4 regions of the Streptomyces sp. NPDC090022 genome follow, and region 3 is predicted to be linked to each of the others. Evidence: riboswitches for the same ligand, from Rfam matches in the RefSeq annotation. Region 3 holds a riboswitch; each other region holds the start of a gene.

What was found. A riboswitch is a leader RNA that binds a small molecule or an ion and turns the genes downstream of it on or off. The one in region 3 is predicted to bind cobalamin.
Region 1: it holds a riboswitch for cobalamin, as region 3 does, so the genes downstream of both, ACIPXB_RS02690 (ABC transporter substrate-binding protein) here and ACIPXB_RS01885 (ABC transporter substrate-binding protein) in region 3, are expected to answer to the same signal.
Region 2: it holds a riboswitch for cobalamin, as region 3 does, so the genes downstream of both, metE (5-methyltetrahydropteroyltriglutamate--homocysteine S-methyltransferase) here and ACIPXB_RS01885 (ABC transporter substrate-binding protein) in region 3, are expected to answer to the same signal.
Region 4: it holds a riboswitch for cobalamin, as region 3 does, so the genes downstream of both, ACIPXB_RS23775 (hypothetical protein) here and ACIPXB_RS01885 (ABC transporter substrate-binding protein) in region 3, are expected to answer to the same signal.

The regions. Positions count from the first base shown of each region.
Region 1 is NZ_JBIVFN010000001.1:601,910-607,519, forward strand. It holds gene ACIPXB_RS02685 (glycoside hydrolase family 18 protein) at 1-1,006, opposite strand, end outside; cobalamin riboswitch at 1,108-1,243, shown strand; gene ACIPXB_RS02690 (ABC transporter substrate-binding protein) at 1,279-2,289, shown strand; gene ACIPXB_RS02695 (FecCD family ABC transporter permease) at 2,286-3,311, shown strand; gene ACIPXB_RS02700 (ABC transporter ATP-binding protein) at 3,308-4,093, shown strand; gene ACIPXB_RS02705 (hypothetical protein) at 4,202-4,666, shown strand; gene ACIPXB_RS02710 (protein phosphatase 2C domain-containing protein) at 4,663-5,610, shown strand, end outside.
Region 2 is NZ_JBIVFN010000025.1:78,859-84,468, reverse strand. It holds gene ACIPXB_RS30790 (peptidase M23) at 1-607, opposite strand, end outside; gene ACIPXB_RS30785 (BTAD domain-containing putative transcriptional regulator) at 665-1,741, opposite strand; cobalamin riboswitch at 2,009-2,164, shown strand; gene metE (5-methyltetrahydropteroyltriglutamate--homocysteine S-methyltransferase) at 2,357-4,681, shown strand; gene ACIPXB_RS30775 (3-hydroxybutyryl-CoA dehydrogenase) at 4,773-5,610, opposite strand, start outside.
Region 3 is NZ_JBIVFN010000001.1:408,607-414,216, forward strand. It holds gene ACIPXB_RS01870 ((2Fe-2S)-binding protein) at 1-500, opposite strand, end outside; gene ACIPXB_RS01875 (ABC transporter ATP-binding protein) at 494-1,567, opposite strand; gene ACIPXB_RS01880 (FecCD family ABC transporter permease) at 1,564-2,667, opposite strand; gene ACIPXB_RS01885 (ABC transporter substrate-binding protein) at 2,664-3,899, opposite strand; cobalamin riboswitch at 4,128-4,322, opposite strand; gene ACIPXB_RS01890 (arsenate reductase ArsC) at 4,705-5,154, opposite strand; gene ACIPXB_RS01895 (hypothetical protein) at 5,197-5,367, opposite strand; gene ACIPXB_RS01900 (ArsR/SmtB family transcription factor) at 5,444-5,610, shown strand, end outside.
Region 4 is NZ_JBIVFN010000014.1:166,095-171,704, reverse strand. It holds gene ACIPXB_RS23780 (prenyltransferase/squalene oxidase repeat-containing protein) at 1-2,255, opposite strand, end outside; cobalamin riboswitch at 2,387-2,457, opposite strand; cobalamin riboswitch at 2,577-2,715, shown strand; gene ACIPXB_RS23775 (hypothetical protein) at 2,831-4,243, shown strand; gene ACIPXB_RS23770 (enoyl-CoA hydratase/isomerase family protein) at 4,276-5,361, shown strand; gene ACIPXB_RS23765 (hypothetical protein) at 5,443-5,610, opposite strand, start outside.

The sequences.
Region 1 (5,610 bases), 190 kb from region 3:
CCTGCCCGTAGAAGGGCATGCCCATCACCAGCTTGTGCGCGGGCGCGCCCCGCCGCTGCCAGGCCTCGACGGTGCCGTCCACGCTGAAGTCGTCCCGGGCGTACAGGGCGGACTGCTGGGCGGTCCTCGGCTCCCCGGAGACGTGGAAGTCGTACCCCTGGAGCGTGACGAAGTCCAGGTCGCGCATGATCCGGCGGACCTCGAAGCCCGCGTCGATCTTGGCGGGGGCGGTCGGCACGAAGGCGCTCAGCTCGTACCTCCGCTTCTGGGCGCGTCCGTACGCATCCAGCTGGGTGCGGAACTCCCGTACCAGCTCGGTGAAGTTCCGCTTGTCCTCCGGCCGGTACGTGGTGTCCGTGTCCCCGGCCGACCCCGGCCACTCCCAGTCGAGGTCGATGCCGTCGAAGAGCCCGGCGGCCGCGCCCGCGCCGCCCCGGGCGCCGTCCTGCGGCAGGTTGCCCTTGATGTACAGGTCGATGCAGGACGAGACGAACGCCTTGCGCGAGGCGGGGGTGCGGGCGGCGTCCGAGAAGTGGGTGGACCAGCTCCAGCCGCCCAGCGAGATGAGCACCTTCAGACCAGGGTGCTTGGCCTTGAGCTCACGCAGCTGGTTGAAGTTCCCGGCGAGCGGCTGCTGGGCGTCGTCGGCCACTCCGTCGACGGAGTCGGCCGCGGCCAGCGGACGGACGTAGTCGGCCCAGGCGTCGGCCTCGCCCGGCACGTTGCCGGTGAAGCACCTGCCGTCCGGGCCGACGTTCCCGAAGGCGTAGTTGATGTGGGTGAGCTTGCCGGCGGTGCCGTTGGTGTCGAGGTCCTGGACCTGGAAGTCCCGTCCGTAGACGCCCCATTGGGTGAAGTATCCGACGCGCTTGTACGAGCGGCCGTGGTCGCGGTCCCGGTCGGGGCCGCTGTCGGCGGCGGCGCCGGCGGCGGGCGCGAACGCGGCCAGCAGGGAGAAGGAGCAGGCGGCGGCGACGGCCAGCCTGCCGAGCATGCTGCGGCGCATGGGCTTCCTTTGCGGATGCGGGCAATGGACGTGCGCTGTGCACCCCGGAAACTATTGGTCTGGACCAGCTGGGTCAAGAGGGCCGCCGGGCCCGCGGAGGCGTCTGGCAGACTGGGCTGCGTCACCCCAGGCGGTGCAGGACAGGAAACCGGTGCGATTCCGGTGCGGTCCCGCCACTGTGACCGGATCCCGACGGGTTCCGGGAGTCAGACACTGACGCACCGCCTCCTCACGTCGACCAGGGGACGAGGATCCCCCGGAGAGGCTTCGCCATGCCGCTGTCCCGCGCCCGCGCCCGCCGTGCCGCACTGCGTACGCTCGCGCCCCTCGCGCTCCTGATACCCCTGACCGCGTGCGCGGGAGCCCCCGCCGGCGACGGCCCCGCCTCGGCGGCCCCGGCGGCCCCGGCGGACGGATTCCCGTACACCGTCACCAACTGCGGCGTGAGCACGACCTTCACGGCCCCGCCCCGACGTACCGTCACCATGAACCAGCACGCCACCGAACTCCTCCTCGCCCTCGGCCTCGAGGACCGCATCGCCGCCACCGCCTACCTCGACGACGCGGTCCTGCCCCGCTACCAGGGCGCCTACGGGAAGATCAAGGTGCTCGCGAAGGAGTACCCCTCGAAGGAGCTGCTGCTGGGCGCCGAGCCCGACTTCGTCTACGGCGGCTACCGCAGCGCGTTCGACAAGGCACAGGGCCGCGACCGCGAGGGCCTGCAGAAGAGCGGGATCAACACCCGCCTGAACGTGGAGTACTGCACCGACGGACCCGTAGGACTCGCCCAGCTCAAGACCGAGATCACCGAGGTCGCCCGCACCTTCGGCGTCCCCGAGCGCGGCGCCCGCCTGATCGAGGACGAACAGCGCCGCATCGACGCCGTCACCGCCCGGGTCAAGGACAAGCCCCGGCCCGCCGTCTTCGTGTACGACTCCGGCGAGGGCGCCGCCTCCACCTCCGGCGGCCAGGGCATCGGCAACGAGATCGTCTCCCTGGCCGGCGGCACGAACGTGTTCGCCGACCTCAAGGACACCTTCGGCGACGTGTCCTGGGAGCAGGTCATCGCACGCAAGCCCGAGGTCGTCCTCATCTACGACTACGGCGGCACGAGCGTCGAGGCCAAGAAGCAGCGCCTGCTGAACGACCCGGCCCTCGCGCAGGTTCCCGCGATCCGTGACAAGAAGTTCGTGGTACTGCCGCTGTCCTCGGCCGTCCTCGGCGTCCGCGTCGCCGACGCCGTCGAGTCCCTGGCCGGCGGCCTGCACCCCGACGCCGCGTGAGGGCGCGCACCCCCCTCGCCCTCGTGCTCGTCCTGCTCACGGCCGCGCTCGCCGCCTCCGCCGTGGCCGGGCTGGCCCTCGGGCCGGTCCGGATCGCTCCCGGCCGGGTGCTCGACATCGTGCTCGGCGGGGAACGCACCGGAGCCTTCGCCTCCATCGTGTGGGACGTGCGGATGCCACGCGTCCTGCTCGGGGCCGTCGTCGGCGCCGGGCTCGCGGTGTCCGGCACCGTACTGCAGGCCCTCGTACGCAACCAGCTCGCCGACCCGTTCCTGCTCGGCGCCTCCTCGGGGGCCTCCGCCGGGGCGGTCCTGGTCCTCGTGCTCGGCGTCGGCGCGGGCGTGGCCACCAGCCTGAGTCTGCCGTTCGCCGCGTTCGCCGGGGCGATGGGCGCGCTCGTCGCCGTGTACGCGATGGCCCGGCGCGGCGGCACCATGACCACCGGCCGACTGATCCTGGCCGGGGTCGCCGTCCAGTACATCCTGTCGGCCCTGACCAGCCTGGTGCTGGTGCTCGCCGCCGAGGCCGACCAGGTCCGGTCGGTGCTGTTCTGGACGCTGGGCGGACTCGGCGGGGCCCGCTGGGACGAACTGGCCCTGCCCGCCGCCGCCCTGGCCTTCGGCACCGGCCTGCTGCTCGCGCTCGCCCGGCCGCTGGACCTGCTGCTGGCCGGCGAGGAGGGTGCGCGGACCCTGGGCCTGGACACCGGGCGCTTCCGGGCCGCCGTGTTCGTCCTCACCTCGCTGGTCATCGGGGTGCTGGTGGCCTACAGCGGGGCGATCGGCTTCGTGGGCCTGATGATTCCGCACGCCGCGCGCATGCTGGTCGGCGCCGGGCACCGGGCGCTGCTGCCGGTGGCCGCGCTCGGCGGTGCGGTGTTCCTGACCCTGGCCGACCTGGTCGCCCGTACCGCCGCCGCCCCCGAGGAGATACCCGTCGGGGTGGTCACCGCGCTGGCCGGCGGACCGTTCTTCCTGTGGCTGCTGCGGCGGTCCACCCGGGTGGAGGGGATCACCGGATGAAACCCGTGGAACTGCGCCTGGACGCCGTCCGGTACGAGACGGACGGCCACACCCTGCTGCACGGCGCCGACCTCGCCGCACGCCCCGGCGAGACGGTCGGCGTGGTCGGCCCCAACGGCAGCGGCAAGACCACACTCCTGCGCTGTGTCTACGGCGCCCTGCGGCCCACGTCCGGCCGGGTGCTGCTGGACGGAGCGGACGCCGCCGCGCTCACCGTCAAGGAGCGGGCCCGGCGGGTGGCGGTCGTCCCGCAGGACGCCGGCGGCACCCTCGGGCTGACGGTCCGAGAGGTCGTCGCGATGGGCCGCAGCCCGCACAAACGGTTCTGGGAGACGGACGGCAGGGACGACGGCGTACGCGTCGCCGAGGCCCTGCGGACGGTCGGCGCCGACCACCTGGACGGGAGGCGTTTCGACGCGCTCTCCGGCGGCGAGCGGCAACGGGCCCTGGTGGCCCGGGCCCTGGTCCAGGACCCGGGCCTGCTGGCCCTGGACGAGCCGACGAACCACCTGGACATCCGCTACCAGCTGGAGATCCTGGCCCTGGTCCGCTCCCTGCCCGCCACCGGCCTGCTGGTGCTGCACGACCTCAATCTGGCCGCCTCCTTCTGCGACCGGCTCTACGTGCTGCACCAGGGCCGGATCGCCGCCCACGGCACGCCCTGGGAGGTGCTGACCGAGGACCTCCTGGCCGAGGTGTGGGCCGTGCGCACCCGGATCGGCCCGCACCCTACGACGGGCGCGCCGTACATCGTCCACCTCCCGCCGGCGGCCCGCCGGTGAGCTGCCGGTGAGCCGGCCCGGCACCAGGTGAGAGGGCCCGAACGGCCCCCGGTCCGGTGCCTGTTGTGCCAAGGTGTGGGCAGGTCCGACAACCGGGGGAGTCGCCGTATGCGCATCACGATCGCCAGATCGCAGTCCGCACCCTTGGAGACCGAGAGAGAACTGCGTTCGCTGCACCAGTGGTTGCGGGACGACGACCGCGTACGGCGCCACGCACACGTGGAGTGGGGCGCAGCCGCGCCCGCTCCCGGGACGATGGGCTCGGCGCCGGAGTACGTCCTGCTGGCCGTGGAGTCCGGCGTCCAGCTGGCCGGCCTCGCCCTGGCCTGGTTCACCTGGCGCGGCACGCGTCCCCGGCCGCCCGCCGTCACCTTCGAGCACGAGGGCGTGACGGTGACCCTGGACGGGCAGGACCCCGAGACCGCGGCCCGGCTGCTCGAAGCCCTGACCGGCGACGCCCGCCGCGCAGCCCAGGACGATCCCGCCTCACCGCCGGCCTCACCGCCCACCTCGGCACCTCCCTCGGCACCTCCCTCGGCACCCACCGCGGCGGACGGCGACGCCGGGGCATGAGGGTGTCCGGCCCGCCCGCCGACCCCCAGCGGTCGAGCGCGGTACTCATCGGCGTCAGCGCGTACGACCACCTGCCCGGGCTCCCCGCCGTACGGACCAACCTGGCCGACCTCCGCGACCAGTTGCGGGACCCCGCGGTGTGGGGGCTGCCCGCCGAGCGCTGCCACCTCGTCCACGACCCGGCCGGCGGTTCGGCCGCCATCGCGCCGCTGCGGCACGCCGTCGAGGCGGCCACCGACACCCTGGTGGTGTACTTCGCGGGCCACGGACTGGTCGACCCCGACCGCGGTGACCTGTGGCTCGCGCTGCCCGGCACCCGCCCCGGCGAGGTCGACACGGTCATGCCGTACGACTGGGTCCGCCGCGAGCTGCTGCGCAGCCGCGCCGAACGGGTCCTCGTCGTCCTCGACTGCTGTTACGGCGGCCGCGCCCTGGGGTCGATGGGCGCCGCCCACGCCACCGCGGAACTGGCCAACGGAGCGGAAGCCGCGGGCACGTACCTGATCGCCTCGGCGAGCGAGTCCTCCCAGGCCCTCGCCCCGCCCGGAGCCCGCAACACGGCCTTCACCGGAGAGCTGATCTCCCTGCTGGAGCGCGGCATCCCCGACGGTCCCGAGCTGCTCCGCCTCGACGATCTCTACACCCTGCTCGCCGGGGCCCTGCGGGCCCGCTCGTGGCCGGAGCCGCAGGCACGGGTCCGCAACACCGCGGGCCGGCTGCCCCTGTTCCGCAACCGGGCACACGTACCGCCGCGCCCCGCCGAACAGCTGATCGCCCACCGCTACCGCCCGCTCGACGGGACTCTGTTCGCCGACGAGGACGCCACCACCCTGGCCGCGCGGGATGTCCTGCTCGACCGGCTGGTCGGCATCCGGATCATGCGCCCCGAGACCGCCGCCGACCCCGCCCGGCGGGAGGCCTTCGCCGCGATGCAGCGTGCCCGG
Region 2 (5,610 bases), on a different contig from region 3:
AGGCGACGTAGCCGATCTCGTGGTCGTTCCAGGAGCCGCCGGGGAACTGCTGCTCCATCGCGTCGAGGAAGGCGTTGGTGGCGTAGGTCGGGTTCAGCCGCTGCTCGCGGGTGCCCCACCAGTCCTGCTGCTGGAACAGTCCGAGGCTGGTGTGGTCGACGGCCGCGGAGTAGTTGTTCATGCTGGCCTCGACGATGATCGTGGCGATGGAGATCGTCGCGGCCCTCGGGCTCAGCCCGCGGTCCTTCACCGCCTGCGTGACCATGCGGGCGCAGGAGATCTTGTACGCGTCGAGATAGCCGGCCATCTTCGCGTTCAGCTGCGGGTTGAGCTGGTCGGCCATGACGGCGTCGGTGGCTGACGGGCCGGCCGGATCACACGGGGCGGTGGGGATGGCCATGCCCCTCACCGTCCCCTCCGGACCCATGAAGTACCGGGAGACGCCGTACCGGTCGTCACCCGGTCCCGGTCCCCGTCCCGGGCCCGGTCCCGGGACGGGCACGGCGTGGGCGAGGCCGGCCGGGGCGGTCAGGCCTATGAGCAGGGCCCATAAGCCGGTGATGACGGCGAGTCTGGAGAGCATGCGGGACAAGCCTGTTCCTGCCATGGTGTGCCTCTCTGTCGTGGGAAGTGGTGCGGTGCGGGGGGAGCGGCGGCGGCCGGGCTACGGGTGACGGCGTCGCGTGGTCGAGGCGTTGCCGGAAGGCCCCGGGCCCAGGGCGTCGTCGCCGCGCAGGATCGTCAGCCGCGTGCGGCGCAGCAGCCGGCTCGGAGGTACGCCGAGCTCGTCGGCGAGGCGGCGGCGGGCGACGTCGAAGACGGTCAGGGCGTCGGCCTGCCGGCCGTCGAGGTACAGCGCGCGCATCAGCGTCGCCGCCAGCTGCTCGTCCAGGGGGTGCGCCGCGGTCAGCGGGAACAGCTCGGCGATCGCGTCCGCGCCCCGGCCGAGCCGCAGTTGCCCCTCCGCCTTTCGCCGGGCGATGGCGATCCGGCGCTCGGTCAGCCTCAGCCGCTCCAGTTCGGCGAGCGGCCCGGGCACGCCGGCCAGGGGTTCGCCGCGGAACAGCGCCAGCGCCTGGGCGCACAGGCGGACCGCCTCGGCCCGCTCGCCCGCGCGCTCGGCCGCCGCGACACCGGTGACGAGTTCCTCCATGTGGGCCACGTCGACGTCGACGGCGTCGGAGACCAGCCGGTAGCCACAGCGGGCGTGCTCGATGACGGAGTCCGGGTCGTCCCCGAGGCGGAGGGCCTTGCGCAGTCGGTAGACGTAGACCGGGATCACGTTGGTGACCGGCGGTTCCATCCCCCAGACGTCGTCGAGGAGTTCCCGCCGGCTGAGCGTCCGGCCCGTGCTGAACGCCAGCGCCGCGAGCACGGCTTGCTGCCGGAGGTGCCCGAGCTCCAGGGGGCGCCCGTCCCGCGAGGCCCGCAGGGGCCCGAGCAGCGAGATCCGTACCCTCGGGCCGGCCGGCGCCGCCGGGCTCGCCGGCCGGGTGCGGGGGCCGCGGCCGGGAACGATCAGGCCGCAGTCGAAGGCGTGCACGATGGCGGCGGCCCGGTCGCGCAGACCGAGCTTCACGAGGATCCGCGCGAGGTCCGCGGCCACGACGCCCTCCGGGACGGCGAGGGCGGCGGCGATCTCGTCGTCCCGCAAGCCGCACCCGACCGCGGCGAGCACCTCGCGCTCCTGCCGCCCGAGGACGGCGGCGGTCGGGCGGTCCGTGGCGGCGGTCGTCGGCATCATGCTCCCCGGCTCCCTGCTGGTCGGTCGGGCGGGCGCCGTCGACACCGTAGGGGGCGTCGCGCAGGGGAAGGCATCCGGAACGATCCGGAGTGACACGAGCGACGACGGAGCCCCAGCCCCTTCCAGCACATGAAGTCGGGCTCCCGGCGGGGAGATCGCCCTCGGCGGAGTCCGGATGTTGGACACATGCTCGCCGCTGAGCGATCCGGCCCTCTAGGCTGGCGGGGCAGCTGGTTCGCCCCGTCCGCCAGGCGGGATGCGTCGTAAGAGGGAACCCGGTGGGAATCCGGGACTGCCCCGCAGCGGTGAGCGGGAACGACCGCCGTCATACGCACTGGGACCGGACAACGGTCCTGGGAAGCGACGGCCAGTAGGTGCCTGCCTCGGCAGAGGCCGGCGTGCCCGCGAGTCCGAAGACCTGCCCGTTGCCCGTGCGCGGAACCGTTTCCGCGTTACGGAGATCCCGGTGACCTCGTGGGCGGGTCGGCGTACACAGCGAGCGGCACGTGCGGGCATTCGTCCCGCGGCGGGGTCCGCGCGTTCTGTCGTTCCCTTCGCGTCCGCGTCCCGTTGCCGGGACGTTTCTGGACACATCTCGCGAAGGAGAGTTCCGTGACAGCGAAGCCCGCAGCCGCGGCAGCACGAGCCACCGTGTACGGCTACCCCCGCCAGGGGCAGAACCGCGAACTGAAGAAGGCCATCGAGGGCTACTGGAAGGGCCGCGTCACCGCCGACGCCCTCCGGACCACCGCCGCCGACCTGCGCCGTACAGCCTGGCAGCAGCTGGCCGAAGCCGGCATCCACGAGGTGCCGACCGGTGACTTCTCGTACTACGACCACGTCCTGGACACCAGCATCATGGTCGGCGCCGTCCCCTCCCGCCACCGCTCGGCGGTCGAGGCCGACGCCCTGGACGGCTACTTCGCGATGGCCCGCGGCACCCAGGACGTGGCGCCGCTGGAGATGACCAAGTGGTTCGACACCAACTACCACTACCTGGTCCCCGAACTCGGCCCCGACACCGTCTTCACCGCCGACTCCACCAAGCAGGTCGCCGAGCTGAAAGAAGCGCTCGCGCTCGGGCACACCGCCCGCCCGGTCCTCGTCGGCCCGGTCACCTACCTGCTGCTGGCCAAGCCCGCCCCGGGCGTGGCCGCGGACTTCGAGCCCCTGACCCTGCTGGACCGGCTGCTGCCCGTCTACACCCAGGTACTGGCCGACCTGCGGGCCGCCGGCGCCGAGTGGGTGCAGATCGACGAGCCCGCCCTGGTACAGGACCGCACCCCGGCCGAACTGAACGCCGCCGCCCGCGCCTACCGCGAGCTGGGAGCGGCCACCGACCGGCCGAAGCTGCTGGTCGCCTCCTACTTCGACCGGCTCGGCGACGCCCTCCAGGTCCTCGCGGCCGCCCCCGTCGAGGGTCTGGCCCTGGACTTCACCGACTCCGCGGCCGCGAACCTGGACGCCCTCGCCGCGGTCGGCGGGCTGCCGGGCAAGCGGCTGGTGGCGGGCGTGGTCAACGGCCGCAACATCTGGATCAACGACTACCAGAAGTCCCTGACCACGCTCGGCACCCTCCTCGGGCTGGCCGACCGGGTCGATGTCGCCGCGTCCTGCTCGCTCCTGCACGTCCCGCTGGACGCCGCCGCCGAACGCGACATCGACCCGCAGATCCGGCGCTGGCTGGCCTTCGCCCGCCAGAAGACCACCGAGATCGCCACCCTCGCCCGCGGCCTCGCCCAGGGCACCGACACCATCGCCGCCGAACTCGCCGCGAACCGCGCCGACCTGGCGTCCCGCGCGAGCTCCGCCATCACCCACGACCCCGCCGTCCGGGCCCGCACCGCCGCGATCACCGACACCGACGGCCGCCGCTCCCAGCCGTATGCCGAGCGCGCCGCGGCCCAGCGCGCCCATCTGGGTCTGCCCGTGCTGCCGACCACCACGATCGGCTCGTTCCCGCAGACCGACGAGCTGCGCGTGGCCCGCGCCGACCTGCGGGCCGGCCGGATCGACACCGCCGGCTACGAGGAGCGGATCGAGAACGAGATCCGTGAGGTGATCTCCTTCCAGGAGAAGACCGGGATCGACGTCCTCGTGCACGGCGAGCCCGAACGCAACGACATGGTCCAGTACTTCGCCGAGCAGCTGACCGGATACGTCGCCACGCAGCACGGCTGGGTCCAGTCCTACGGCACCCGGTACGTGCGCCCGCCGGTCCTGGCCGGTGACATCTCCCGCCCCGAGCCGATGACCGTGCGCTGGACCACCTACGCGCAGGCGCAGACCGCAAAGCCGGTCAAGGGCATGCTGACCGGCCCCGTCACCATGCTCGCCTGGTCCTTCGTCCGCGACGACCAGCCGCTCGGAGAGACCGCCCGGCAGGTGGCCCTCGCCCTCCGCGACGAGGTCAACGACCTGGAGGCGGCGGGGACGTCGGTCATCCAGGTGGACGAGCCGGCGCTGCGCGAGACGCTGCCGCTGCGGTCCGCCGACCACGCCGACTACCTGGCCTGGGCCACCGAGTCCTTCCGGCTCAGCACCAGCGGCGTCCGGCCGGACACCCAGATCCACACCCACATGTGCTACGCCGAGTTCGGCGACATCGTCCAGGCCATCGACGACCTCGACGCCGACGTCATCAGCCTGGAAGCCACCCGCTCCCACATGCAGGTCGCCGGTGAGCTGGCCGAGCACGGCTACCCGCGCGAGGCCGGCCCGGGCGTCTGGGACATCCACTCGCCGCGCGTCCCGAGCACCGACGAGGCCGCCGCGCTGCTGCGCAAGGGCCTGGAGGCCATCCCGGCCGAGCGGCTGTGGGTCAACCCCGACTGCGGCCTGAAGACCCGCGGCTGGCCCGAGACCCGCGCCTCCCTGGAGAACCTCGTCTCCGCCGCCCGCGCCGTCCGCGCGGAACTGGCGGCCGACAACGGCTGACGCCACGAGGGGGTGCGGCGGACACCACTCCGCCGCACCCCGCCCGTCACGCACCGCCGGGCCCCTCAGCCCGGCGCCCGCACCGCGTCCCTCAGCGGCCCCGGTCGTAGGTGTGGAATCCCCGGCCGGTCTTCCGGCCCAGCCGCCCCGCCTGCACCATCCGTGACAGCAGTGGGGGCGGGGCGTAGTGGGGATCCTTGAACTCGTCGTAGAGCGACTGCGCGATGGCGGCGACCGTGTCGAGTCCGATGAGGTCGGCCAGCTTCAGCGGTCCCATGGGGTGGGCGCAGCCGAGTTCCATGGCCGCGTCGACGTCGGCCGCGGTGGCGAAGCCCGACTCCGCCATGCGGATCGCCGAGAGCAGGTAGGGGACGAGGAGGGCGTTGACGACGAAGCCCGCCCGGTCCTGCGACCTGACCACCGTCTTGCCCAGGGTGTCACGGGCGAACGCCTCCACCGTCTCCACGGTCTGCCGGGTGGTGTGCAGCGAGGAGACGACCTCCACCAGCGGCAGGACCGGCACGGGATTGAAGAAGTGCAGGCCGACGACCCGGTCGGCCCGGCCGGTGGCCATGCCCAGCCGCATCACGGGCAGCGACGAGGTGTTGGTCGCGAGGATCGCCTCCGGGTCGGCGACGATCTTGTCGAGGGCGGCGAAGGCGGCGGTCTTGACGTCCGCGTCCTCGGTCACGGCCTCGATGACGAGCTGACGGTCGGCCAGGTCGTCCAGGTCGCCGGTGAAGACCAGCCGGGCCAGGGCGTCCTCGGCGGAGATCCGGTCGAGCTTCCCGCGCTGGACCGCGCGTTCGAGGGAGACGGCGACGCGTTCACGGGCGGCCCGCGCGGCGGTGGCGCCGGCCTCGCAGACGACGGTGCCGACTCCCGCCCGGGCGCACACCTCGGCGATACCGGCGCCCATCTGTCCGCCG
Region 3 (5,610 bases):
TGGGCTCCGATCAGCGCCGAGGCGGCATTGCCGCGCAGGGTGTGCGGGGATACGCCGGAAACGCGCCGTACGGCGTCGGCCCAGGGGGCCAGGTTCTGGACGGCGACGGTGTGGAGCAGGGCCGGGTGCGGTTCCTGGTCGACCTCTCTCAGGGCGGGCAGCCACAGGTCGAGGGGGCCGGAGGCGGGCAGGCGCCACCACAGCCGGTCGGGCCCCAGGTCGGGGACGCTGCCGGTGAGCGTGGCGCAGGCCAGGGCGATCGACCAGAGCCGGGAGGCGGTGCCCAGGTGCAGGGTGGACGCGGCCACTCTGGGCTGGTCGGTGCCCAGCCGTCCGGAGACGGTTCGTACGGCTTCCTCCAGCGCACGAGGGTCGGCGTACAGGTCGGTGAGCGGCCGGAAGCCGTCGGCCTCGGGGCGGGGGCCGGTGGCCACCGCGAAGTAGGGGCCGATCGCGGAGATCCGCGCCAGGGTGTCGGGGGTGATCAGCGCGTTCACCATGTCCGTACCGTTCGCGTCAGCTCGTGGAAGCCGCGGACGTGGACGATCTGCCCGTCGGGTCCGGTGAGGGTGAGCCGGTCCGCTCCGTCCCAGCTCACCCGGGGAGCTGCGGCCGGGCTGCCCGGCCCGGCGACGGCCAGTCCTTCCCGGGCCAGGGCGCGTTCGAGGAGCGGGAGCACGTCGGGTGGCGCGTCCACCGCCACGTGGGCGCGTGCGGTGCGGCGCAGTCCGAAGGTGCCGGAGGCCGGGTCGAAGGCGAGGTGGTCGGCGTCGAAGGCGGCGGCGACGGCGCCGCTGCGGATCAGGTCCTCGGGGGCTCCGGCGTGGACGCGGGATGCGCGGTCGACGAGCCAGACGGCATCGGCCACTCGCAGGGCCAGCTCCAGATCGTGGGTGCTGACCACGACGGTCAGTCCCTTGTCCCGGGCGAGGTCGCGCAGCAGCACGGTGAGTGCCACCCGTGAGGGGACGTCGAGGAAGGCGGTCGGCTCGTCGAGGAGGATGACCTCGGGCTCCTGGGCGAGGGCGCGCGCGGTCAGGACGCGCTGGCGTTCGCCGTCGGAGAGTTCGGCGGCCGGCCGGTCCGCCAGGTGGCCCGCGCTCACCGCCTGCAGCGACCACTCGACGGCCGCGTGGTCCGCGTCCGTGAGACGGCCGGTGAACCCGGTGTGCGGGTGGCGGCCGAGCCCGGCCAGTTCGCGTACGGACAGCAGCCCGGGATCCACCCTGTCGGTCAGGACGACCGCCAGCCGGCGGGCGAGCGCGGTCGGCGAGGTCTGCGCCAGGTCCGCGCCGCCGATCCGGATCCGGCCGCCGAGCGGCGGGAGGAGCCCGCACAGGGTGCGCAGCAGTGTGGACTTGCCCGCGCCGTTCGGGCCGAGCAGTACGGTCAGTTCACCGGCCCGTGCCTGCAGGTCCAGCCCCGACAGCACGGCCCGGCCCGCGCCGCGCCCGCGCGGCGACCGGGTGCGGTAGCCGACGTCGAGCCGCTGGGTGGCGAGACCGCCGGGATGGTCGGGTCGTGCGTCGGCCTTGTCCGTGGCGGTCTCGGTCATGGTGTCGGTCACGAGGCGACTCCTTGTACGCCGCGACGGCTGCGGATCAGGAATGCGATGACGACGGGGGCGCCGAACAGCGAGGTGATGGCGTTCAACGGCAGTACGGAGTCCGTGCCGGGCGGCTGGCTCAGCAGTGCGCACGCCAGCGCGAGGAAGGCCCCGGCGAGCATGGACGCGGGGATGAGTGCCCGGTGGTCCGAGGTGCCCAGCGCCACCCGCGTCAGATGTGGGACGGCCAGGCCCAGGAAGGCGACCGGGCCGCAGAACGCGGTTGCCGCGCCCGCCAGCAGCGAGGTGCCGAGCAGTGCCAGATCGCGGCTGCGGCGCACGTTCAGGCCCATGGTGCGGGCGTAGTCCTCGCCGAGCAGCAGGGCGTTGAGGCGTTTGGCGGTCAGCAGCGCGGTCAGCAGGCCCGTGCCGATGACGGGCAGCATGACGTGGAGGTCGGGCCAGGTCGTGGCGCTGAAGCTGCCCAGGCCCCACATGACGAACTGCTGGGCGCGTTCGGGCCGGGCGTAGACGAGCATGACGCCGACCACGGCGGTGGCCGCCGAGCCGATCATGACGCCGATGACGAGCAGGGTGACGGCCGACTGAACCCACCGCGAGAGGAGCAGGACGAGGGCCAGTACGGCGGCGGCGCCGAGCGAGGCGGCGAGGACGACGCCCAGGCGCCCCAGGCCGGCCAGGTTTCCGGTGAAGCTTCCGGCGACTCCGCCCGTGCCGACGACCACGGCGGCGACGCCCATGCTGGCGCCCGAGCTCACCCCGAGGGAGAACGGATCGGCCAGTGCGTTGCGGAACAGGGTCTGCATCTGCACGCCCGCCACCGCGAGGGCGGCGCCGACGGCGGTGGCGGTCAGCGCGCGCGGCAGCCTGACCTGTTCGACGATCACGGTCCATCTCGGGTCGTCGGCGGTGCCGCCGAACAGGATCCGCACCACCTCGGCGACCGGCACCCGGTGGGAGCCGGTCGCGATGGTGAGGACGAACAGTGCGGCGGTGCCGGCCGTGAGGGCGAGGACGACGGCGAGGCGCCGCCGCCCCGGCCGTACCGCCCGCGGGGCGTCCGGGGCGGCGGCTTGCGCGGTTGTGGTGTGCGTCGTCACGCCTTGGGCACCTGGGTGTAGAAGGTGAAGGCGTGGTCCTTCGCCTGGTCCGGGTGCATCAGCGCGAAGAGGTCGGCGAGGACCAGGTCCGGGCGCAGCACACCGCGCTCGAAGTAGTCGTTGCCGCCGCCGGGGCCGAGCGCCTTGGTGTTCGTCCAGACCGCGCCTCCGGAGAGGGCCTTCAGCTGCCCGTACCGGCTGTCGGCCTTCACGGCGTCGGCGGTGGACTTCCACTTCTGGTCGGCGATCCAGACCGGGGCCTCGCCGCCCTTGGCGTACACGGCCTCGAAGTTCAGCTGGAGGTTGCCGGTGCCCGCCTCGCCGGCCCAGGGGTAGGTGCCGCCCGCGTCCCTGATCAGCTGCGCGGCGTAGCTGCCGCCGGCGGGCATGTACCAGGTGCCCTGGTACATCGTGCCGGGCAGGACATCGACGGGCTTGCCCGCCTTGACCGCCTGCGCGCCCTTCTCGGCGACCTTCCGGTAGTCACCCTCGATGGTGTCGAACACCTCGCCCGCACGCTTCTCCGCCCCGGTGAGCGCGGCCATCGCCTTGACCCACTCGGCGCGGCCGAGCGGACTCGGCTCCAGCCACTCGGCGTTGGCGACCACGGCGATCCCGGCCTGACGGAGCTTCGGATACTGCGGGTCGTCGGTGCCCTGGGTCATCAGCACGTCCGGCTTGGCACCGATGACCGTCTCCGCGTTGAGGGTCCGGTCCTTGGCGTACTCGGTGACCTTCCCTGCCTTCACCCTCTCGATCACCTCGGCCGAGCTGATGTTCGTGGTGCTCGCCACCCCCGTCAGGACGTCCAGGGTGCCGGTCTCGGTCAGCAGGGGCAGGTGGGTGGTGGAGGCGGAGTACAGGCTCTTGACGGGGACGGTGACCGTTTGCGCGGAGGCCAGTTCACCGGTCAGCTGCGGCTTCGGTGCACCGCACTTGACCAGCACGTACGATTCGGGCTTGCCCTTGGGGTAGGGCTCGTTGACGGTGAGGACCTGGTAGCTCTTCTCGTACCGGAGCGTGAAGTTCTTGGCGTGCTTCACCGCCGACTTGACCGGGAAGTAGTCCTTGGCCGGGTCGAAGTCCTTGATGCATCCCTTCCCGGCGGCCTGGGCCTTGGAGTCGGCGGGCGTGCCGGCGTCACCGCCGCACGCGGTGAGCGTGAGGGCGACGGCGATGAAGGCCGCCGCGGCGGCCTGAGGGCGGCCGGGCAGGACGGATCGTACGGACAAGGTGACTCCTGGTGGCGTGCGTAGGCAGTGCGCACCGGCAGGGCGGGGCGCGTGATGCGGCGTACGGGAAGGAACCCGCTGGAGGAGCAGGTCTTCAGAACCTGCGGGAACGGGCTGGTGCGTCAGGCCGGACAGGTCGGCTCCGACGGGCCGAGGGCAGCGCGAAGCTGCCACCACACATACGCGGGCACACGCGTGCCACCGCCTCTCCTGGGGAAATCCGCCCCGTACTTCGAGGTGCGACGGCGTGAGTCTCCTGACTCGGGATCAGTGCTTCTCCGGCCTTCCCACCCCCGGATGGGGCGGTGGCCATGGGCGGAGTCGCTCCCCCTACACAGTGGCGGTACCGTGCCGGAATCTCACCGGCTTCCTCGTTCCGCCGTCGCTTGTCGGACGGAAGCATCGCAGAAGCGGCCACGACCACGCCAGACCCACAACTGTGCGGCCGGCCACAGGGGGTGGGGTGTGATGTGAACGGCCCAGGGGCATCCCGCCCGTCCGGCGCGTCCGACCGAGGGACAACGCTGCCGCGGCGGCGGGGCCGCCTGCACCCCCGAACACGGCCTCGGCTCACGCCGACTCCGCCACCCAGGCGGAACTGCTGGGCCTGTGGGAACGAGACCCGGCACCCACCACCACGGCCCGCGGGACGGACGGGACCGGCCTCCGGTACAGGAGGAGGCATCTGCCGCTCGAGAGCACAGTGCAACGGTCTATCAGAGGGCGGCGGTGTATCCGGCGGGGCCGGAGCCGATGACGACGACGTCGCGTATGCCGTCGGCGGGGATCGTGTCGGTCACCTGGGTCACGCCTTGGCCTTGGCGTCGATCTCTGCGATCAGGCCCTCGATGAGGCCCTTGATCTCGTCGCGGATGGGGCGGACTGCCTCGACGCCCTGGCCGGCCGGGTCCTCGAGCTGCCAGTCGAGGTAGGTCTTGCCGGGGAAGTACGGGCAGGCGTCGCCGCAGCCCATGGTGATGATGTAGTCGGACGCCTGGGCGGCCTCGGGGGTGAGGACCTTCGGGGTCTGGTCGGAGATGTCGATGCCCAGCTCGGCCATGGCGGCGACAGCGGAGGGGTTGATCTGGTCGCCGGGCATCGAACCGGCGGAGCGGACCTCGACGCGGTCGCCGGCGAGGTGGCGCAGGAACCCGGCGGCCATCTGGGAGCGGCCCGCGTTGTGGATGCAGACGAACAGGACGGAGGCGGCTGGGGGTACCGCCCGGCCGCCAGGCTGGGGGAGAGCAGAGGACATGGTTCTTCCTTGGGGATCGGGCAATTGCGGGGCGAGCGGTCTTCAGGCAGCGCCGAGCTGGGTGAGCAGGTCGGTGATGCGGCTGTCGATGGCGTCGCGGATGTCGCGGACGACGGCGATCGGAGCGCCTTCGGGGTCGGGGACGGGCCAGTCGCGGACGGCCCCTGCCGCGAGGCGGTCGTCGGGCAGGAGGGGCGAGGAAGGCGTGGGCATGGCGTTCCTGTTCAAAGGAGCCGATAAGGTCGGCTCGGACTGGTGTCAGCCCCAGCTGATGTGACAGTATCAGTCCATGCTGACGTCAGTCGACACTGATCTGATCCGGGTTCTGGCCGACCCGCTCAGGCTCCGGATCGTGACCCTCCTCGCCAGGGAGACGCTCTGCACCACCCACCTCGTGGAGGAAACGGGTGCCAAGCAGACCAATCTCTCCAACCACATGAAGGTGCTGCGCGAGGC
Region 4 (5,610 bases), on a different contig from region 3:
ATGCTGTCGAAGGAGCCGTTGGGACGCTGGAGGCTCTTGAGGTAGGCGATCGGTTCGGCCGCGGCGGCCGACTCGCCGGCGCGGACCTGCGCGATGACGCCGAGGGACTGGTCGAAGACGGACTGGGCGTTGCCGTAGGCGCCCTTGCCGCCGCAGAACGGGACGGCCTTGGCGTTCGGGCTCGGTGCCCGGCAGGTGTCCTTGGCCAGGGCGGCGAGGAGGTTCTGGCCGCCGAAGTTGCGCGGGTCGCGGCCGACGGCCTCGGCGAGCAGCGCGGTCTTGCCGATGGCGCCGCCGACGGCGTACTTGGTGCCGATCAGGGTCCAGTCGTGGACGGTCCGGCCCGAGCCGTCCTTGCCGCCCTTGTCGAGGAAGTCGACGATGTTGCGCAGGGTGGCGTCGTCGGTGCCGGTGGCGGCGAGCGCGTAGGCACCGTCGATGGTCAGGCCGTACGTGGCGAAGTTGCGGGTTTCCTCCTCGTAGTACCGGCCCTGGATCAGGTTCTTGGGGCTGGTGATGAACGCGGTGGCCTTCTGGAGGTCGGGCCCGTCACCCGGCGGGACGGTCGGCTTGGGGCCGGTCGACGTCGGGGTGGGCGTGGGCGTCGGCTTCGGCGTGGGGGTCGGGGTGGGCGTCGGCGTGGGCGTGGGGGTCGGCGTGGGCGTGGGGGTCGGCGTGGGCGTGGGCGTGGGCGTCGGCGTGGGCGTCGGGGCGGTCTTCCGCGTGGTCAGCGCCACCAGGTCCGTCCTGCCGGCCGCGACGACCGCCGGGGCGGTGGCGTACACCTGGGAGTCGGTCAGCCCCTCCTCGAAGGAGAAGCCGCCCTCGGGGAGTTGCTGCTTGGAGAGCCAGAACAGACCCGCGTCGGCGTGCGCGGTGTCGCCGAGGGCGCGCAGCGCCTGCGCCGCCCAGCCGGTGGAACTCGCGCTGCCGGTGGTCATGTAGGCGGCGGCGGGCCAGCCGCCGGTGGGCAGCTGGGCCTTGCGCAGATGGGCGCGGGCCTTCTCCACGACCGTGTCGTGGCCGCCGGCCCGCTTGAGGGCCAGGGCGATCAGGCCGGTGGAGCTCGCGTCGCTGTCGCACCACTCGCCCGCGCGGATGAGGACGCCGGTGAAGCCGCCGTCCTCGCACTGGAGCAGCGTCAGCCGGTTCACGGCGTCGGCCGGCGGGGTCACCCCGCCGTTCAGCAGCGCGATGACGGCCATCGCCTGGGCGTCGGCCTGGCCGGTGGTGCGGAAGTCGCCCTTGGTCAGGCAGCCCTCCACCGTCTCGCCGTCGCCGATGTCGCGCGGGCAGACGTACTTCACCAGATCGCCGAGCAGGTCGTGCCCGCCGAAGGCGCGCGGGTCCTTGCCCGTGGCCTCGGCGACGAGCGCGAGCCGCGCGGCGGCGGACGCGTCCGGGATGCCGTCCTTGCCCGCCGGGTAGGCGTACGCGTCCGTCTGCTCGGGCGTCGCGAGGAAGTCCGCGATCCTCCGGGCCGCCGGGCTCTCGCGGTCGGCGCTCGCGAGGGCGTAGACGACCTCGGTGGTCAGCAGGTGGTTCGGGGTGGTGGAGCCCTCGTCGACGATCCGCTGCCCGTCGGTCAGCCGGCCGGTGAGCCAGCGCGTGGCGGCGGGCACGTCGACGGTGCCCGGCGGCACGGTGGGCGGGCCGGTCGGCCCGGTCGGCGTGGGGCGGGGGCCGCCGCCCCCGGCGCGTACGTCGTCGGGGGAGAACGTGGGCTTGCCACGCGTCCCGCCGATGTCCGTACCGCCGAACACCCAGGCGTCCACGTCGCCCGGCTTCGGCTGGCGGGCCATCGCGCCCAGCGGGCTGTACGTCCAGTTCTGCTGGCCGGGCGAGGCGATCCAGTACGACCAGTAGGCGGAGGCCTGCGGGGTGAGGACGCAGTCCTCGTTCTCCGGAGTGGGGTACTGCGTACCGGAGTTGAAGGAGCCGTTGCCGATCCGGCAGATGAAGCCGGGGCCGTCGTGGACGGTGCCCTCGGTGGTGAAGCCGGCCTCGTGCAGCAGGTCGTACCCCGTGGTGGGGGTGGTGTCGCAGCCCCGCTCGACCTTGCCGCCGAACGGGCCGAAGTCGACGGCGACGATCGCGCCGGTGGTCGCCGTGCAGCCCTCGACCGGGTCGGCCGAGGCGGACGTACTGCCGCTCAGGAAGGCCACGCCCGCCGTGAACGTCAGCAGCGCCGCGGACACGAGCGACAGCAGCCGCTTGCCCCCGACGCGTTGCTCTGCTTGCTCTGCGGTCCCCACCACGGCCCCTCGTGTCTGCCGGGCGGACGCGTGCGTGGCAAAGGGCTCCCGCCGGGCACCGTGGGCCCCGGGGAAGCCGATCGAACCACGCCGTAGTCCGCGACGGCGCTTCTCGCTGAAACCTGGCCCCAGGCATTCCGGCTCGCCCGGACGATGCCGGGCCCACGGCTGCGGGTCAGCGCCGGATTCAGACCGGCTTCCCCTGGAGCTGAGTGCTTATCAGTCGGAGTGGAACACGCGGATAAAGACAGCGTCAAGGTGCTCTGCGTCTCACTGGAGCGGCGCTCCAGCGGCGCCCGTAGCCCGCTCCGGGGTGGCTGGCGGACCATTGATCACTCGGGTAGCGTCCTGGGCTGCCACATGGGGGAATCCGGTGCGAAGCCGGAGCTGACGCGCAGCGGTGTGGGACGGCAGGGGCCGTTTCCGAGCCCGAATGCCCATCCGGCGATGCAGTACAGGAAGCCGTACCACGCGTTCCGGGCGGCGGCCCTCCGGTGTGCCCGGCCGCGCGTGGAGCGCGGCGTCGGGGGAGTTCGCCGGCAGCGGTCGGCGTCCGCCGATTCCAGGAGCAGGCCATGTCCCGTCCCCGTACCTCCCGCCGCCTCGCGCTCGCGGTGCCCGCCGCGCTGGCCGCGTTCGCCCTCACCGCGCTGCCCGCCGCCGCGACCTCGTCGCCCGCGCAGATCGCCACGTCCAAGACCAACGGCGTCGCCTACCTCAAGTCCCTCCAGGCCGCGGACGGTTCGTACGCCGGCGCCGGACTGTCCAACGAGTGGGCGTTCACCGCCTTCGCCGCGAGCGGTACGGCCGTCGCCGACGTCCACCCCGGTGGCGACACCACGAAGAACGCCCGGACCGTCTACCGCAACCTGCTCTCGACGGCGGGCTGGCCGCAGGCTTCCCCCGTGGTCACCGACTACGAGCGCGGCACGCTCAACGCGTACGCCGCCGGCATCGACCCGGCCCGGGTCTCGGCCTCCCGCAACCTCATCGCCCACGTCTACTCGTACTGGCAGACGGCGGAGGCGGGCTACTTCGGCCCGTCCGGGAACTTCAACGGCACCGTGTTCGCGGCCCTTTCGCTGGGCGGCGCCAAGACCCAGGCCGGCGGCAACCGCGTCCCGCAGGCGCTGACCGACGCCATGGTCACCCGGATCCGCGCCAACCAGCACGTGGACGGCGGCTGGACGTACCAGAAGGCCGAGGGCAACCCGACCGTCCTCAACTCCGCGAGCGACGTGGATATGACGGGTGCCGCCATGGCCGCGCTGTGCGTCTCCGGGGTCCCGGGCACCGACGCCGACGTCGTCCAGGCGAAGAACTTCCTCAAGGGCAAGCTGGCCAACACCACCGGCGCCTTCAACTCCCTGTACGGCATCAACACCAGCTCCAACGGCTGGGGCGTGGCGGGCCTGAACGCCTGCGGCATCAACCCGCAGACCGGGGACTTCCGCACGCCCGCGGGCAGGACCCCGATCGACTTCCTGATCGCCAACCAGTTCAACCCGGCCGGCGGCTTCAAGTACAAGCCGGCCGACACCACGCCGACGTCCTACGCCTCCATCGACGCCCTGCGCGCGGTCGCCGGCGGCGGCTTCACCACCGCCCCGCCGGTCCCGGTCACCCCGGGCGCCCCGCAGTGGGTGGCGCAGAGCACCTTCACCGCCGGTACGGCGACCAAGCTGGCCCTGACCGTCGACGACGGCACCGGCGGCCTCAAGGTCTGCTCGGTGGCCTTCACGCCCACCGGTACGACCACCACCCTCGGCGACGTCCTGGCCGCGGCCACCACCGGCGCCACCCCGGCGGGCTGCGTCACGAGCGTGACCCCCGCATCGGGCACCGGCACCATCACCGCGGTCAACGGCGTCTCCAACAGCGGTGGCTCGACCTGGAAGGTCAGCGTCGACGGCTCCGCCTTCGCCGGCGCGCAGCGCGAGAAGATCATCAACGTGGGTGACACCATCGCCCTGCGCTACGGCAGCTGACTGTTCCCCTCCTGGAAGGAACCGACGAGATCATGCGCGACACGGACGCGGCGCAGGACGAGGTCCTGCTGGCGGTCGAGGGCCGGGCCGGACACATCACGCTCAACCGTCCCAAGGCCCTCAATGCCCTCAGCCACCCCATGGTGCTGCGCATCGGGGAGGCGCTGACCGCCTGGGAGCGGGATCCCTCCGTACAGACCGTGGTGATCTCGGGCGCCGGTGAGCGGGGCCTGTGCGCGGGCGGTGACATCCGCGCCATCCACGCGGACGCCCGCGCGGGCGGCCACGCCTCGGCGGACTTCTGGCGGGACGAGTACCGGCTGAACGCGCGCATCGCCCGCTACCCCAAGCCGTACGTGGCGTTCATGGACGGCATCGTGATGGGCGGCGGGGTCGGGGTCTCGGCCCACGGCAGCGTCCGGATCGTCACCGAACGGTCCAGGGTCGCCATGCCGGAGACCGGCATCGGCTTCGTCCCCGACGTCGGCGGCACCTACCTGCTGGCGCTGGCCCCCGGCGAGCTGGGCACCCACCTGGCCCTGACGGGCGCGGCCATCGGCCCCGCCGACGCACTCCTGGCGGGGCTCGCCGACCACTTCGTCCCCTCCGACCGGCTCGGCGCCCTGGCGGCGGACCTCGCGCTCTCGCCCGTACGCGAGGTCCTCGCCCGGTACGTCGCCCCGCCGCCGCCCGGTGAGCTCGCCGGCCACCGGGCCTGGATCGACACCTGCTACGCGGCCGACACGGTCGAGGAGATCGTCGACCGGCTGCTCGCCACCGGCCTGACGGCTGCCAAGGAGACGGCCGACACCCTGGTCGCCAGGTCGCCCACCGCCCTGAAGGTCACCCTGGCCGCGCTGCGCCGGGCCCGGGATCTCGGCCCCCTGGAGCGGGTCCTGGAACAGGAGTACCGCGTCTCCTGCGCGGCGCTGGCCTCCGCCGACCTCGTCGAGGGCATCCGGGCCCAGGTCGTCGACAAGGACCGCGAGCCCCGCTGGTCGCCCGCCACCCTCGCCGAGGTCACCGAGGCGGACGTGGCCCGCTACTTCGCCCCGCTCGGCGAGGGGCGCGAGCTCCGCCTCGGCGACGGCGGCTCCCCGCAGGAGGCGCCCTGGTGACCACCGTCGCCTGCGGGGCGGGGCGGGGCCCGGAGTCCGCCCTCGGCCGCGGCCACGTCCGCCCGCCCCGGGCGGGCCGCCTCAGTGGAAGCGGACGGCCGCCGCCGCGAAGGCCGGGGCGTGGGCCGGTACGGACGCGAGGAGGGCCACCCACGAGCCGTCGGTGAACTCGATGTCCATCCGGCCCTTGGGGTGCGCCCCGGCCGGGTTGGCGCGCAGGGCGGCGACCTCAAGCCGGGGTGCCTCCCA